Regions from separate parts of the Moritella sp. Urea-trap-13 genome, predicted to be linked through region 2. Evidence: riboswitches for the same ligand, from Rfam matches in the RefSeq annotation. Region 2 holds a riboswitch; each other region holds the start of a gene.
The links. A riboswitch is a leader RNA that binds a small molecule or an ion and turns the genes downstream of it on or off. The one in region 2 is predicted to bind thiamine pyrophosphate.

Region 1: it holds a riboswitch for thiamine pyrophosphate, as region 2 does, so the genes downstream of both, thiD (bifunctional hydroxymethylpyrimidine kinase/phosphomethylpyrimidine kinase) here and thiC (phosphomethylpyrimidine synthase ThiC) in region 2, are expected to answer to the same signal.
Region 3: it holds a riboswitch for thiamine pyrophosphate, as region 2 does, so the genes downstream of both, thiB (thiamine ABC transporter substrate binding subunit) here and thiC (phosphomethylpyrimidine synthase ThiC) in region 2, are expected to answer to the same signal.

What each region holds. Positions count from the first base shown of each region.
Region 1 is NZ_PJCA01000031.1:1,238,309-1,244,104, forward strand. Features, by position in the region: gene CXF93_RS13570 (hypothetical protein) at 31-381, shown strand; gene CXF93_RS13575 (complement resistance protein TraT) at 411-1,148, shown strand; TPP riboswitch at 1,280-1,380, shown strand; gene thiD (bifunctional hydroxymethylpyrimidine kinase/phosphomethylpyrimidine kinase) at 1,454-2,347, shown strand; gene CXF93_RS13585 (ABC transporter ATP-binding protein) at 2,340-3,161, shown strand; gene CXF93_RS13590 (ABC transporter permease) at 3,154-3,996, shown strand; gene CXF93_RS13595 (ABC transporter substrate-binding protein) at 4,043-4,990, shown strand; gene tenA (thiaminase II) at 5,026-5,691, shown strand.
Region 2 is NZ_PJCA01000033.1:51,816-57,611, forward strand. Features, by position in the region: gene rpoC (DNA-directed RNA polymerase subunit beta') at 1-4,160, shown strand, start outside; TPP riboswitch at 4,306-4,407, shown strand; gene thiC (phosphomethylpyrimidine synthase ThiC) at 4,537-5,796, shown strand, end outside.
Region 3 is NZ_PJCA01000030.1:83,156-88,951, forward strand. Features, by position in the region: gene urtB (urea ABC transporter permease subunit UrtB) at 1-36, opposite strand, end outside; gene urtA (urea ABC transporter substrate-binding protein) at 122-1,423, opposite strand; TPP riboswitch at 1,687-1,800, shown strand; gene thiB (thiamine ABC transporter substrate binding subunit) at 1,887-2,894, shown strand; gene thiP (thiamine/thiamine pyrophosphate ABC transporter permease) at 2,929-4,533, shown strand; gene thiQ (thiamine ABC transporter ATP-binding protein ThiQ) at 4,526-5,323, shown strand; gene CXF93_RS07885 (hypothetical protein) at 5,505-5,796, opposite strand, start outside.

The sequences.
Region 1 (5,796 bases), on a different contig from region 2:
GTCTTGTCTTAGTTTAAATGAGGTTTAGATATGAATATCAACATTAATCACTTTAAAGGCTTGGTTACCTTTGCCATTATTTGTTTTCAATTCATAGGGTCACAATCTGTCATTGCTGCGGAAAGGTCTGAAGAAGATGCGTTAGCTAGAGCTCAGGCCCAAATGAATTCAGAAGTGCTATCCAAACCATTCTTGGCTGAGAAACCAAAGGAAGTAGATGCATATATTAAAAGTATGCTAGAAAAAAATGTAACGCCACCAGAATATCACGGCGCATACTGGCGCCCAGGATATACCTGCCATGATCTACTTCGTTATAACTGGACTCAATACCGCAATTGTAAATATTATTATCGCTATTATGGGCGTTATTATTATTAATAATTTCAAATATATATGAGGATATTAAAATGAATGCCAAAATCAAAATTATTACGATTGGACTTTTTATTACTGTCCTATCTAGCTGTTCAGCCCTGCATACATCCATTTCAAAAAGTGATTTGGATGTACAAACAAAAATTAGTACATCCATTTTTGTCGATCCCGTTCCAGCTGAGAAACGTAAGATATATTTAGAAGTTAGAAGTGGTGTTATGGAGTTTGACCGTAATTCTTTTCGAAAATCATTAGAGAGTCAATTGGTTAATAGTGGTAATGGCTATACGTTGACAGATTCCCCTGGAAAAGCACAATATTCAATGAGTGTTTTCGTTCGTAACCTTGAAAAAACCACGCCAAATGATGCTAAAACAGCATTAAGTGCAGGTTATCAAGGTGTAGGAATAGGTGCTGCAGCGGGTTATGCAGCTGGGGGTTCTCTTGAAGATGCCGCCGGTGCAGGTTTAATAGGAGGTCTTTTATCTACTGCCGCTAACGCCTTTGTTCAGGATGTTATGTATCTTTTAGTTGCTGATATTCAAATAAAAGAACGTGCTGGTAATGGTGTGATTGTTCGTCGAGACTCTAAAGTAAACACTAAAATTTCAGATGATGGGGCCACGACACAAACCTACTCTGAAGCTACAACACAAAAAGAGTATCGTACTCGTGTCGTTACTACAGCTAATAAAGCCAACTTGGAATTACCTGAAGCACAACCGCTAATGTTTGAAAAAACAGCCTATGCAATGGCCGCTTTTTTCTAACAATGCATCCATTAAGGACTAAACATTTACTAACGCTTATGAAGGTACTTAAATGTAAATAGGTTATTTCTATTAACACTGAAGTTATTAACGAGCTATTGCGCTTTTAACAAAACTTGTTAGTATTGACGCATATATAGTCGGGGGGCCTAAAAGGCTGAGAGCGCACATTGCGAGACCCGTTGAACCTGATTCAGTTAACACTGACGTAGGGAACTATCAGTCTTGCTTCTCCTGATTTGACCTGTTACGTCTCTCAATCTTTGGCTCGATAAAGTTCCTATACGTCTGTACTAGGGATATTTATGCGAAAGGTCACAAAAAACACATCAACACCAGTTTCATTAACACCACTTTCATCAATAAAAAGTCCACTAAAAAACAGCCCATCAACACCGATAGTATTAACGATCGCAGGATCTGATAGTGGTGGCGGCGCGGGTATTCAAGCCGATATCAAAGCAATATCCGCAACAGGCAGTTATGCTTGTTCGGTGATCACAGCTATTACCGCGCAAAATACCCTTGGCGTATCGGCTATATTCCCCATCCCACTAGAGCATATCGACAATCAACTCGATGCTGTCTTTAGCGATTTAAATATCGTAGCCGTTAAAGTCGGCATGCTGGCAGACTGCGATATCATCAAGGTTGTCGCCGCTAAAATTAAGCAATACAAGCCCCGATTCTTAGTCGTTGATCCTGTCATGGTAGCCACCAGCGGCGATTTACTGTTAAAAGAATCAGCCATCAACACCCTTAAATCTGAGTTATTACCGCTTGCCGATTTGATCACCCCTAACTTACCTGAAGGTGCCGCTTTAACAGGTTCACCGCAGCCAATTTGTGAGGATGATATGGGCGATATGATCAACGCATTACGCCAACTTAACGTCAACGCGGTGTTATTAAAGGGCGGTCACTTAGAACAAGATGAAAACAGTAACGACCTGCTTATCTTTCAAGATCACGTAGAACTGTTAACCGTAAAACGGGTTAATACCCACAATACCCATGGTACTGGCTGTACGTTATCTTCTGCCATCGCATCTTATTTAGCGCAAGGACATGATCTACTTCAAGCGGTAAAATTGGGTAAAAAATACATATCCAACGCGATTGCCCATGCCGATGAATTAGATATAGGCAGTGGTCATGGCCCGGTAAATCATTTCTTTGCTGGTCACGCTGATGCCTAGTCCCTCGCAGACAAGCCTTGATCTTAAAGACAACCTTGCGGTTAACATAGCGATTAAGAACGGTTATTTACACTACCACGACAGTATCGAACCAGTGCTAAGCCAATTTAATATGACGATGCCCGCAAAACAGTGGACATGTATCTTAGGTCGCAGCGGCTGCGGAAAAACCTCGCTGCTGCGTTATCTTGCTGGCTTGTTAGATCAGCAAGTGACTTGGTCAGGTGAATGCTCAATTGACGCGAATCATCAACTATTACCAGATTTAACCGATCAAGTTGCCTACATGGCGCAACAAGACTTACTGCTACCTTGGTTATCCGTGCTCGACAATGTCACCTTAAGTAATAAATTTGGTACCGAGACATCACAAGCCAATAATGATAAAGCCTTAAGTCTACTTGCTAAAGTTGGACTTGTTGACAACGCTCATCATTTTCCACAACAACTATCTGGCGGCATGCGTCAACGTGTGGCATTGGCAAGAACGTTAATGCAAGACAAACCCGTGGTATTAATGGATGAACCGTTTTCAGCCTTAGATGCCGTGACTCGTTATCGATTACAAGATCTTGCTTGTGAATTATTAGCAGATAAAACTGTAGTGTTAATCACCCACGATCCCCAAGAAGCGATCCGTCTCGCCGACCATATCTATATTATGCAAGGCACGCCTGCTAGCGCTGAGCATTTATCCGTACCTACATCTGCTACACCGCGTCAATTCGATGCTGAGTGTGCGCAACTGCAACAACAAATAATGTCTTGTTTGGCAAAAGAGTATCGGGATGAGAGTGGTGTCGGATATGAGTGAGTACATCAATCTTAAGCCGGCTAATCCTAAGCCCGCAGCGCTGCAATCGAACCAAGACAGCATTCATGCCAACCAGCATAGCAAGCAACAGATCAGTATTAATCCTTTGTTACGCATGATCATTAGCGTGCTTGTCATTATTGGCATATGGCAAAGTATTGTGGTTATTTTTGCCATGCCCTCTTTCATTCTACCCGCGCCATTGGCGGTATTTGAACGCTTGATAGAGCGCCATGAAGTCTTGTTTAAACACACATTAGTCACCGCACAAGAAATTGTCTTTGGCTTGTTACTTGGTCTATTGATGGGATTATTTTTTGCTTTGCAGATGCTGCTATTCAAACCCGTTAAGCATTGGCTATTACCACTCTTAATTGCCAGCCAAGCAATTCCGGTATTCGCCATTGCGCCAGTGCTGATGCTTTGGCTAGGTTATGGCATGGCGTCCAAGATAGTAATGGCAGCATTAATCATCTTCTTCCCCGTAACCACCTGCTGTTACGACGGCTTACGTAATACCCCCACAGGTTATTTGGATTTGGCGAAAACCATGGGCGCAACTAAATGGCAGCTGCTGCGTCATATTCAACAGCCCGCCTCATTGCCGACACTCGCATCCGGTATTCGCGTCGCGGTGGTCATTGCGCCAATCGGTGCCGTTGCTGGTGAATGGGTCGGCTCAAGTGCTGGACTCGGTTACCTCATGCTGCAAGCTAATGCCCGAATGATGATTGATGAAATGTTTGCCGCATTACTGATCTTATCTGCTCTATCGATCTTACTTTATTTTGTCACTGACAAAGCATTGAAAAGGCTCATACCTTGGGACAAATAATTTTAATAGCACATATCAACATATACCAATATATAAAAGGATATTTATGAAAAACAACATCTTACTAAAAGCCGCTATATTGACGACAGCGATGCTATCGACAAGCGCACAAGCAGAAACTAAGACCCTAACGCTGATGTTAGATTGGTTTGTTAACCCCAATCACGGCCCTATCGTTATAGCAAAAGAACGTGGTTACTTTGCCGAGCAAGGTGTGAATGTGGTGATCCAAGAACCAGCAGACCCAAGCATGCCACCAAAGCTGGTCGCGGCTAATAAAGTCGATTTAGCTATCACTTACCAGCCCAATCTCACTATCGACGTGGCAGCAGGTTTACCGCTTATCCGCACAGCAACCTTGATCGCCACACCACTCAATACCCTGATGGTACTCGACAACGACAAAATCAATAACATTGCTGATTTAAAAGGTAAAAAAATTGGTATCGCCATCGCTGGTAACGAAGAAGCAACTATCGGCACCATGTTACAAACAGGTGGTGTTAACTATGAAGATGTACAGATCATTAATGTCGGTTGGGCGCTATCATCATCACTCGCATCAGGTAAAGTAGATGCAATATGGGGTGGTTTACGTAATTTCGAAACTAATCAACTCGAACTTGAAGGTTTTAAAGCCAAAGCATTCTTCCCTGAAGAGCACGGTGTACCAGCGTATGACGAACTGATCTTTGTTGCCAACGCTAATACCTACGACAAAGTGGCTATCACAGCCTTCAATAAAGCCCTAGAGAAAGCAACAGTCTACATAGTTAATCACCCACAAGCAGCATGGAAAGAGTTTGTTGCTTATGCTCCTGACACGTTAAACAACGAATTAAATAAACGCGCTTGGAACGATACCCTGACTCGTTTCGCACTGCGTCCTGCTGCGGTTGATTTAAAACGTTATGACGATTATGCCGAGTTCATGTATTCGCACAAGATCATTCAGACATTACCGAAAGCACAAGACTACGTACCGACACTTTAATCACCATTGTCGCTGTAAAAATAACAGAGAACATTATGAACCATCAAGACCTGATCAATGCCTGTCGTGAAGACTGGGACGCATATACCCAACATGCGTTTGTACAACAATTAGCGCAAGGGACATTAGCACAGCCGAGTTACTTGCATTACCTTAAGCAAGATTTCTTGTTCCTAAAACAATATGCCCGCGCTTACGCGTTAGCGATTTACAAAGCCCGTACTTTAGCCGATATGCGTAAAGCACTACCCAGCGTACATGCTCTGTTAGATTCTGAAATTGGTCACCATATCACTTACTGTGCCAACTGGGGTTTAACCGAATCTGATTTAGAAGCAGAGCCTGAAGACTTTAGCACAGTCGCTTACACACGTTATGTACTCGATGCCGGTATGGCTGGCGATATTGTAGATCTTTATGCTGCCTTAGCACCCTGTTCGGTTGGTTACGCCGAAATTGGCCGTAATCTTGCGGCAGATGGCAACACCAAGTTAGCCGGCAATCCATTTTCGAGTTGGATCGAGCTTTATAGCGGGGATGAATTTCAGCAAGGGGTGGCACAAGGTACTGCGCATATTGATGAATTGTTAGCTGAAATTGACGTCAACAGCCAACGCGGCCGACATCTTATGCATGTATTTAAAACCGCAACACGCATGGAAATTGCATTTTGGCAGCAAGGGCTTGATGCTGATAAGTAACGCTAAATAGTTAACAGAAAATAACCAATACCAGTCCGTTAATACTTCAATTCAAGTATCAAATATTAACGGGCTGTTTTGTTAAACCGAATTCATTTCAATTTT
Region 2 (5,796 bases):
AAACCATCAACTACCGTACCTTTAAACCAGAACGTGACGGTTTATTCTGTGCGCGTATTTTCGGCCCAGTAAAAGATTACGAATGTCTTTGCGGAAAATATAAGCGTCTGAAGCACCGTGGTGTTATCTGTGAAAAATGTGGCGTAGAAGTAACGCAAACTAAAGTTCGTCGTGACCGTATGGGCCACATCGAATTAGCGTCTCCTGTTGCACACATTTGGTTCTTGAAATCATTACCATCTCGCATCGGTCTTTTATTAGACATGACGCTACGTGATATCGAACGTATTCTTTACTTCGAATCATATGTTGTTATCGAACCTGGTATGACTTCGCTAGAGCGTGGCATGATGCTGACTGAAGAGCAGTATCTTGACAACCTAGAAGAATGGGGTGATGAATTTGACGCGAAGATGGGTGCAGAAGCTGTACTTTCTTTGTTACAAGATCTTAACCTAAACCAAGACATCGAAGAAATGCGTGAAGAATTAGAGACTACAAACTCTGAAACTAAACGTAAGAAGATCACTAAACGTCTTAAATTAATGGAAGCATTCGCTATATCTGGTAACAAACCAGAGTGGATGATCATGAACGTACTGCCGGTATTACCGCCAGATCTTCGTCCATTAGTACCACTAGATGGTGGCCGTTTTGCGACTTCTGATCTGAATGACCTTTACCGTCGTGTGATCAACCGTAACAACCGTCTAAAACGTCTATTAGACTTAGCTGCTCCAGATATCATTGTACGTAACGAAAAACGTATGTTACAAGAATCTGTTGATGCGCTATTAGATAATGGTCGTCGTGGTCGTGCGATTACTGGTTCTAACAAACGTCCTCTTAAATCTCTTGCTGATATGATCAAGGGTAAACAAGGTCGTTTCCGTCAGAATCTACTTGGTAAACGTGTGGATTACTCTGGTCGTTCTGTAATTACAGTTGGACCAACGTTACGCTTACACCAATGTGGTCTACCTAAGAAAATGGCACTTGAGCTATTCAAGCCATTCATCTACGGTAAATTAGAAGCACGTGGTTTTGCGACAACGATTAAAGCAGCTAAGAAAATGGTTGAACGCGAAGGCCCTGAAGTTTGGGATATCCTAGACGACGTGATCCGCGAACATCCAGTAATGCTTAACCGAGCACCAACTCTACATAGACTTGGTATTCAAGCATTCGAACCTGTTCTAATTGAAGGTAAAGCAATTCAGTTACACCCTCTAGTATGTTCTGCATACAACGCCGATTTCGATGGCGATCAGATGGCTGTACACGTACCGTTAACAATTGAAGCTCAATTGGAAGCGCGTACACTGATGATGTCTACGAATAACATCTTATCACCTGCGAATGGTGAGCCGGTTATCGTACCTTCTCAAGACGTTGTATTAGGTCTTTACTACATGACTCGTTCTGGCATTGCTGCCAAGGGTGAAGGCATGGTATTAGGCAGCCCTGAAGAAGCTGAAAAGCTATATCGCAGTGGCCATGCTGAACTACATGCACGTGTTAAAGTACGTATTACAGAAAATCTTAAAGACGAAGACACTGGTGAAGTTACAGTTCGCACTGAACTGAAGAACACAACAGTAGGTCGTGCGATTCTTTCTTTAGTAGCCCCTAAAGGTCTACCATATGAACTAATCGATCCGGCTAAAACTTTAACAGCGGAAGAAGAAGCTAAACTTGCAGCGAACCCAGCTAACTGGATCCTGAAAGTATCTAACGAAGCGTTAGGTAAAAAGCAGATTTCTAAGCTACTAAATGACTGTTACCGTCTATTAGGCCCTAAAGATACGGTTGTTTTCGCCGATCAACTAATGTACACCGGTTTCCATTACGCTGCCCTTTCTGGTGCATCTGTTGGTATCGATGACATGGTTATTCCGGACGAAAAGAAAACCTTAATCGCAGAAGCTGAAGTTGAAGTAACTCAAATCCAAGAGCAATTCCAATCAGGTCTTGTTACAGCGGGTGAGCGTTACAATAAAGTTATTGATATTTGGGCACGTGCCAATGAGCACATCTCAAAAGCGATGATGGATAACTTGTCTACAGAAACTAAACTTAACTCGTTAGGTGAATCTGAGACACAGAAATCATTCAACAGTATCTTTATGATGGCCGATTCTGGTGCACGTGGTAGTGCCGCTCAGATCCGTCAGTTAGCGGGTATGCGTGGTCTGATGGCGAAACCGGATGGTTCAATTATTGAAACACCGATTACCGCTAACTTCCGCGAAGGTCTAAACGTACTTCAGTACTTCATCTCAACGCATGGTGCACGTAAAGGTCTAGCCGATACAGCACTTAAAACAGCAAACTCGGGTTACCTAACTCGTCGTCTTGTTGACGTTGCACAAGATCTTGTAATTAACGAGATTGATTGTGGTACTGAAAACGGTCTAATCATCACACCTCATATTGAAGGTGGCGATGTTGTTGAACCGCTACGTGATCGTGTTCTAGGTCGTGTTGTTGCTGAAGATGTATTAAACCCAGTTACGGGTGAAGTAATTCTTCCACGCAATACATTACTAGACGAAAAATACTGTGATTTCTTAGAAGAACACTCAGTTGATCAAATGAAAGTTCGCTCGGTAATTACTTGTGACAATGACTTCGGTGTTTGTGCAGCTTGTTACGGTCGCGATTTAGCACGTGGCAATATCGTTGGTCAAGGTGAAGCAGTTGGTGTTGTTGCAGCACAATCAATTGGTGAACCTGGTACACAGTTAACGATGCGTACATTCCACATTGGTGGTGCGGCATCGAGAGCATCTGCAGAAAATAATATCCAAGTGAAAAACACGGGTACTATTAAGTTCCACAACGAGAAATTCGTTGAGAACGCAGACGGCAAACTGGTTATTACTTCACGTTCATCAGAAATCACGATTATTGATGAAAACGGTCGTACTAAAGAAAGCCATAAACTACCTTACGGTTCGATTGTTGACTATAAAGATGGCGCAGCTATTGAGTCTGGTAGCATCCTTGCTAACTGGGACCCGCATACTCACCCAATCATCACCGAGGTGGCTGGTCAAATTAAGTTTGTAGACTTGATTGAGAGTATTACGGTTACTAAGCAAACGGATGATCTTACTGGTCTATCTAGCACAGTTATTCTTGACCCGTCAGCACGTGTTACTGCAGGTAAAGATTTACGTCCTATGGTTAAACTTGTTGACGCAGCAGGTAATGATTTATTCATTCCTGGTACAGAAGTTGTTGCACAATACTTCTTACCGTCAAATGCAATCGTTAACCTAGAAGATGGCGCATTAGTTACTATTGGTGAAGCGCTAGCGCGTATTCCTCAAGAAAGCTCGAAAACACGTGATATTACGGGTGGTCTACCACGCGTAGCGGATCTGTTTGAAGCGCGTCAGCCAAAAGATGCTGCTATCTTAGCGGAAATCTCAGGTACTATTAGTTTCGGTAAAGAAACTAAAGGTAAACGTCGTCTAGTTATCACACCTACTGATGGTGCTGAAGCTTACGAAGAAATGATCCCTAAATGGCGTCACTTGAACGTGTTCGAAGGTGAGAAGGTTGCTAAAGGTGAAGTTATCGCCGATGGCCCTGAATCAGCACACGATATCTTACGTCTACGTGGCATTAGCCATGTTGCGAACTATATCGCGAACGAAGTTCAAGAAGTATACCGTCTACAAGGCGTGAAGATTAACGATAAGCACATTGAAACTATCGTTCGTCAAATGCTACGTAAAGCGAATGTAATCTCTGCTGGTGATAGTCATTTCTTACCAGGCGAGCAAGCTGAAGTCTCACGTCTGAAAATTGCTAACCGTCAGCTAGAAGCTGAAGGCAAGCAACCAGCCGTGTACCAACACATGCTTATGGGTATTACTAAAGCTTCTCTTGCAACTGAGTCATTTATCTCAGCTGCATCTTTCCAAGAAACAACACGTGTTCTAACAGACGCAGCTGTTCATGGTAAGATCGATGACCTTCGTGGTCTGAAAGAGAACGTTATCGTTGGTCGTCTAATCCCTGCTGGTACTGGTTTCACTTATCATCAAGAACGTGCTAAAAAACGTGCTGGTAAAGTAGAAGCAGTAATGACAGAAGTAACAACTGACGAAGCTGAACAGAACTTAGCTAACCTATTAAATAACCTTTAATTGATTTGCTGAATGCAATTAAAGTTGTTTGCAAGTGATGACAGACCCACTGATTTACTTGCTTACTATTATTAAATAGTGAAGGCGCCCTTTATAGGGCGCCTTTTTTTTACTTGTTTTTTAACGTCATAGCAGTCTATACTCTGACCTCTTGTCGGAGTGCTTTAGGGCTGAGACCATTTAAATATGGGATCCGTGGAACCTGATCAGGCTAATACCTGCGTAAGGAAACAAGAGTGATTAATACAATAATGTGAGTGTAAAACTAGGTTTGCCCGAGGTAATTTAAGGCGGCTTTTTATAACATAAACAATCAATATATCTGTATCACTACTCTCCACATACTCAACGACAAGCAATCATCTTATTAAAAGGAATGAATGCTATGTCTACTACCAATGTTAACCAAACCAGCAATACCAAAAAACCAACACGTCGTGAAAACCGTGAAAACGCCCAAGAATTTATTAACAACCTCAGTTGTGAACCCTTTCCAAATTCAGAAAAAATCCACCTTACTGGCAGTCGTGATGATCTGCGAGTGGCGATGCGCAAGATTAATCTTGATGAAACGTTAGTCGCTGGCAGCAAAGACGACCCTGTATATGAATACAATGAATCAATCCCAATCTACGATACTTCAGGTGCCTATACCGATCCGGCGATTGAAATCAACGTGCACCAAGGTTTACCTAAATTAAGACAAGGCTGGATTGCAGAGCGTAACGATATTGAAGAACTCGAGATCGTGACCTCGCAGTTTGCTCAACAGCGTTTAGCTGATGACGGTATTGACCATATTCGTTTTGAACATCTACCAAAGCCACTGAAGGCCATTGACGGTCAAAATGTTACCCAAATGCATTATGCCCGCAATGACATCATCACCCCGGAAATGGAATACATCTCGATCCGTGAAAACATGGGGCGAGAATTGATCCGCAATGAACTGTTATTAAAGCAACATGCCGGTAATGATTTTGGTGCCAGTATTCCGGATCTTATTACCCCTGAATTTGTCCGTGAAGAAGTTGCCCGTGGTCGTGCGATCATCCCTGCCAACATCAATCACCCTGAATCTGAGCCGATGATCATCGGTCGTAACTTTTTAGTGAAAGTGAATGCCAATATTGGTAATTCGTCAGTGACATCGTCGATTGAAGAAGAAGTAGAGAAGCTAGTGTGGGCGACACGCTGGGGTGCGGACACGGTGATGGACTTATCCACAGGCCGTAATATTCATGAAACTCGTGAGTGGATCCTGCGTAATTCACCTGTTCCGATCGGTACAGTGCCGATCTATCAAGCTTTAGAGAAGGTAAATGGGATCGCCGAGGATCTTACTTGGGAAGTATTCCGCGATACCTTGATCGAACAAGCAGAGCAAGGGGTTGATTACTTCACGATCCATGCTGGCGTATTACTGCGTTATGTTCCGATGACCGCAAAACGTCTTACCGGGATCGTTTCTCGAGGTGGTTCGATCATGGCGAAATGGTGTTTGACTCACCATAAAGAAAATTTCGCTTACGATCATTTCGAAGAAATTTGTGCAATCTGTAAAGCCTACGATGTATCACTGTCGTTAGGTGATGGTATGCGTCCAGGTTCTGCTGCGGATGCTAATGATGAAGCG
Region 3 (5,796 bases), on a different contig from region 2:
CGACGATGGCGATATTATGCCGGCATATTTATTCATAACTTTCCCTGTTAAAAAGAATAACTGAGCAGCAGGGTAGCCAATGACCATCATCAGCCCCCTGAGTTTAACGACTAATCAGTGATTACTTTGACGAACCTGTACATTTGCCAGTCGTCACGTTAAAGCTACCGCAAGATAATGGCGCTAACCAACTTGAATACAGTGGTTTAGAACTTGGTAGATAATCAGACCAAGCATCACCTGCAACAACGCCTGTGGTTTCCCACACGGTTTCAAACTGACCATCAGCTTGAATTTCACCGAGTAATACCGGCTTGGTAATGTGGTGATTTGGCATCATCGTCGCGTAACCACCTGTTAAATTAGGCACAGTTACGCCAATAATGGCATCCTGAACAGCACTCGCATCTGTGGTACCGGCTTTTTCAACCGCTTTCGCCCACATCTGAAAGCCGATATAGCTGGCTTCCATTGGGTCATTGGTTACTCGATTTTCATCCTTGGTAAATTTCTGCCATTTCTCAATAAACTCATCATTGGCTTGAGTTTCAACACTCATGAAATAATTCCATGCCGCTAAGTGACCCACCAACGCCGAGGTATCCATCCCCGATAACTCTTCTTCCCCCACAGAGAAGGCCACCACCGGAATATCTTCAGCAGACACACCTTGCGAGCCTAACTCTTTATAGAAGGGAACATTAGCATCACCATTAATGGTCGAAACAACCGCAGTTTTCTTGCCTTTTGAGCCGAATTTTTTAATATCAGCAACAATAGACTGCCAATCAGAATGACCAAATGGGGTGTAGTTCACCATTATGTCGCTATCAGCTACGCCTTTAGACTTAAGGTATGCCGCTAAGATCTTATTCGTCGTGCGTGGATAAACATAATCCGTACCAGCTAAGACCCAACGTTTTACATCCATATCATTCATCAGGTAATCAACAGCCGGGATCGCTTGTTGGTTCGGCGCTGCACCAGTGTAAAATACGTTTTTCGATGACTCTTCACCTTCATACTGCACAGGGTAAAATAACAAACCATCGAGTTCTTCAAACACAGGTAACATCGATTTACGTGATACTGATGTCCAACCACCAAATACCACGTCTACTTTTTCCTTCTCAATCAGTTCTCGGGCTTTTTCAGCAAACAGTGGCCAGTTTGACGCAGGATCAACCACCACGGCTTCTAGTTTTTTACCTAAAATTCCGCCTTGTTTATTTTGCTCTTCAATCATCATTAAAATGGTGTCTTTTAATGTGGTTTCACTGATCGCCATGGTGCCGGAAAGTGAATGTAATACACCGACTTTAATACTGTCTTCTGCTGCAACCACATTAAATGAAGCAGCACTCAGTGATAACGCGATCGTAACTGCAAGATGAGTAAATTTAGCTTTGTTAACTGTAACCATGATTTAACTTCCTTATTATGAACCTAACTCTAAATAGGCAAATGCTATGCCAAATAATATTCAGATAGCTATGAAAAAAGGAAATAAAGTTTTAAAACATAGACTTAAAATTGACTTTGAAGTTATAAAATAAAATCACTATCAAGAGTATGTTTATTGTTGGTGCAACAAACAATCCAGCTGCACTACTTAAGGGATAATTAAATATCGGCTAATCGCAATATTGCGACTAGCACTTTAGAACAAATAAAAATACAATAGGCGCTCACTCATCGGGGTGCTACCAGGCTTTTTATTACAGAGTCACAGTGGCTGAGATAACACCCGTAATTACTTGAACCAGATAATGCTGGCATAGGAATGAGATTCGACAGACTGGTTCATATCAGCGTTAAGAATTAATACGCAGATAAGTACGCATTACCGAGTCATAAGTTCTATGCTTCACATTCTAGGAGAACACGTGAAGCACACGATCAAAAAACTAGCACTTTGCACAACCCTACTATTACCTTCGCTATCAGTAGCTAACGCTGCCGAAAAACCAGTATTGAATGTCTATACCTACGATTCATTTGCATCTGATTGGGGCCCTGGTCCAAAAGTCAAAACCGCATTTGAAGCGGATTGTAATTGCACCCTGAACTTAGTCGCTTTAGAAGATGGCGTGAGCATTCTTAATCGTGTGAAACTTGAAGGTAAATACACTAAGGCTGACGTACTATTAGGCCTAGACAACAACTTGATGGCTGAAGCGGTAAAAACCAACCTGCTAGCACCACACCAACAAGATACCAGCAAATTATCTCTGCCAAACGCTTGGACTAACGAATACTTCATTCCATTTGATTACGGTCATTTTGCCTTTATCTACGACAGTGAAAAACTCGCTAATCCACCAAAGAGTTTAGCGGAACTGATCGAACGTAAAGATCTGAGCATCATCTATCAAGATCCACGCACCAGCACACCTGGCCTAGGCTTCATGCTATGGGTTAAAGCAGTTTATGGCGATCAAGCACCACAAGCATGGCAACAGATAGCAGACAAAACCGTGACTATTACTAAAGGCTGGAGCCAAGCTTACGGTATGTTCTTAAAAGGCGAATCAGATATGGTATTAAGCTATACCACATCACCGGCTTACCACATGATTGCAGAAAGCGAATTTAAATATAAAGCGGTTGAATTCACTGAAGGCCATTATCAACAAACCGAAGTTGTGGCGCGTTTGAAAGATGCGGCAAACCCTGAATTAGCCGATCAATTCATGGCATTTGTGCTTAGCCCAGCGTTCCAAGACGTGATCGCAACAGGTAACTGGATGCTACCAGCAAAACAAGCATCTGCACTGCCAAGCGAATTCGAACAACTGATTAGCCCAGCTAAAACTATCGAATTCACGCCTGAAGAAGTAGCACAATCACGTAAATCTTGGGTGAAGGAATGGCGTAACGCTGTTACTCAGTAATTAGTCCATTATGAGTAAATAATTAATCAAAATTATGATCGCGAATTCGCATAAATACTGGTGGTGTAGCGCTTTGCTCGCCATCAGCATCATTTTACTTCTGGTAGGCGGTAGTTTTACTGCCCTGCTTAATTTTTCACAAGCCGAGTTAGACTTTAGCAGTGTGCTTGCTGACTCCTACACCCAACATGTCATTACCTTTAGTTTTTACCAAGCAGCCTTATCTACGGGCTTAAGTATTGGTTTGGCGATCCCACTGGCACGGGCTTTTTCACGCCGAGAATTTGTTGGTAAGCAATTAATCATCAAACTATTTAACTTATCGTTAGTACTGCCCATCATCATTGCCATCTTTGGTATTGTCGCCGTGCACGGTAAAAATGGCTGGGTGAACCAAATTTTAGCTTTATTTCATATCGAAACAGGTCATTATATTTATGGCTTAACTGGTATTCTACTGGCGCATTTATTTTTCAATGTGCCGTTAGCTACGCGTATTTTACTACAAACCCTCGACTCTATTCCCAGTGAATCGTGGCGCTTGGCTAGTCAGCTAAACATGCAATCTCGACACATTTTCATCACCTTAGAATGGCCGAAGATAAAGCAGCAATTACCCTCGTTAATCAGCCTTATTTTCATGCTGTGCTTTACCAGTTTCGCGATTGTCATGTCGCTCGGTGGTGGGCCTGATTACGCCACCCTTGAAGTGGCTATCTATCAAGCTCTCAAGTTTGAATTTGATATTGAGCAAGCAGTGGCGTTAGCGATTATCCAAGTGGCGATCACCGTGGCCTTAATGTTGTTTAGCGCGATATTTCTAAAGTCACAACCTATGTCAGCGCCATCAGGCAATTACTTCCGTCGCCCTGACTGTCATAGCCTCAGCAGTAAGCTCAGCGATGGACTTAGCTTTATTGTGGCCAGTTGTTTGTTAGCGCCGCCAATGCTGGCAATTTTAAGCAGTGGTATCAATAGCAATACCCTCAGCGTGCTTAGCCAGCCAATGTTATGGCAAGCAACGGGCATATCATTACAAATAGCCCTGAGCTCGGGTTTATTAAGTTTATTGCTCGCCTGCGCTATCTTGTTCTCGACCCGTATATTGAAAGTACGCTTTAAATTAATGACGTTAGCCTATGGTATCGAAAATATTGGCGCGATTATTTTAGTGGTTCCCGCGCTGGTTCTGGGCACTGGTTTATTCTTATTATTACGTCCCTATGTCGATGTCTTTAGTATCGCTGCTTGGTTAGTTATTCTGGTCAATGCGTTAATGGCATTACCTTACTTACTGCGCGTATTGAACCAACCGATCCAAGATAGTTTCGCCTCATACGACAAACTCGCCATCAGCTTAGGTTTATCACGTCTGCAACGCCTGCGGATTATCGAATGGCCATTATTACGTAAACCGATTGCGATGGGATTAGGGCTAGCGTGTGTGTTATCTCTGGGAGATTTAAGTGTCATTGCGTTATTTGGTAGCCAAGATATGCAAACCTTACCCTTGGTGCTCTATCGTCAGCTCGGCAGCTATCAACTTGATGCAGCTGCGGTAACGGCAATCTTCTTATTAACGCTTTGCGGTGTTATTTTCTATTTGTTCGAACGAATTATTGGAGGCAAAAATGCCTAATGCCACCAGCTTAAAAAGTGCGATTCCTCTAAGCGATGCCAACACGAGTCCGAGCAGTAATGTCAGCGCATTATTACCGGTAGATAGTGTTTTATTGCAAGTAGACAATGTAACCTTCGCTTATGAACAAATGCAGATGCAGTTTACTCTCGAGGTTAATCGTGGTGAAACCTTAGCTATTCTCGGCGCCAGTGGTTCGGGTAAATCGACCTTGCTAAACTTGATTGCTGGTTTTAATCAACCACTGTCTGGTGATATTCGTTTTCAAACCGACTCGATCATCAGACAAGCACCCGCGCAGCGCCCAATCACCACGCTATTTCAAGAGCATAACCTGTTTAATCATTTAACGGTGAAGCAGAATATTGCCATTGGTTTAGCACCGAGTATGAAACTTGATACAAACCAACAAGCTGCACTTGAGAAAGCGGCGCAACAAGTCGATATCACCGAATTACTCAACCGCCTTCCCGGTGACTTGAGTGGTGGCCAGCGTCAACGCGTTGGCATTGCCCGCTGTCTCGCTCGTAAACAACCTTTGTTATTACTCGATGAACCGTTTAGCGCCCTCGACCCAGCCTTACGTCAAGAGATGTTACGTTTGATCGCCAAGCTAAATAAAGAACATGGCATTACGGTGTTAATGGTCACTCATAATCCCGATGATGCCTTACAGATAGCCGATAATATTGCCTTTGTAGAGGATGGTAAAATTGCACTACATGCACCTACCGCTATTTTGACGGATAATAATGCACCAGACATGTTGAAACGTTACTTAGGCAAGTAACCATAGTTGGCTATCGGTAATATTACCTAGCTAACAGTTAGGCATTAAAGTAAAAATTAAGAACTAAGGGGAGAGCTATAGTAGGCTTATAGAGACGTGAAATAAAGGGAAGTAAAACGAGATGATACGAGCCTATATACACTATATAGACTCGCCGCATGTGAGCTTTTAATTACGATTATTACTTATGCTTTTTCTTCGGTTGTTGACTAAAGAAATAGGCAACATCAATCATGTCTTGCCCAGATAAATACGCTACTTCGCCTTCCATAAACGGGCTCTTACGTAAATCCAATTTGAAATTATTTAATTGGCGAACGATGTATTTGTATTTTTGCCCTTCCAGATACGGAAAGTAATTAAATTCTTCTAATCGGCTTTCATTATGGCAAGCTAAACAACGCTCAGAAAGCTGCTTACCATTAGCAAAATTAGGTTTAACAACATCTGTATCAGTTGCGATTACCGTGGCA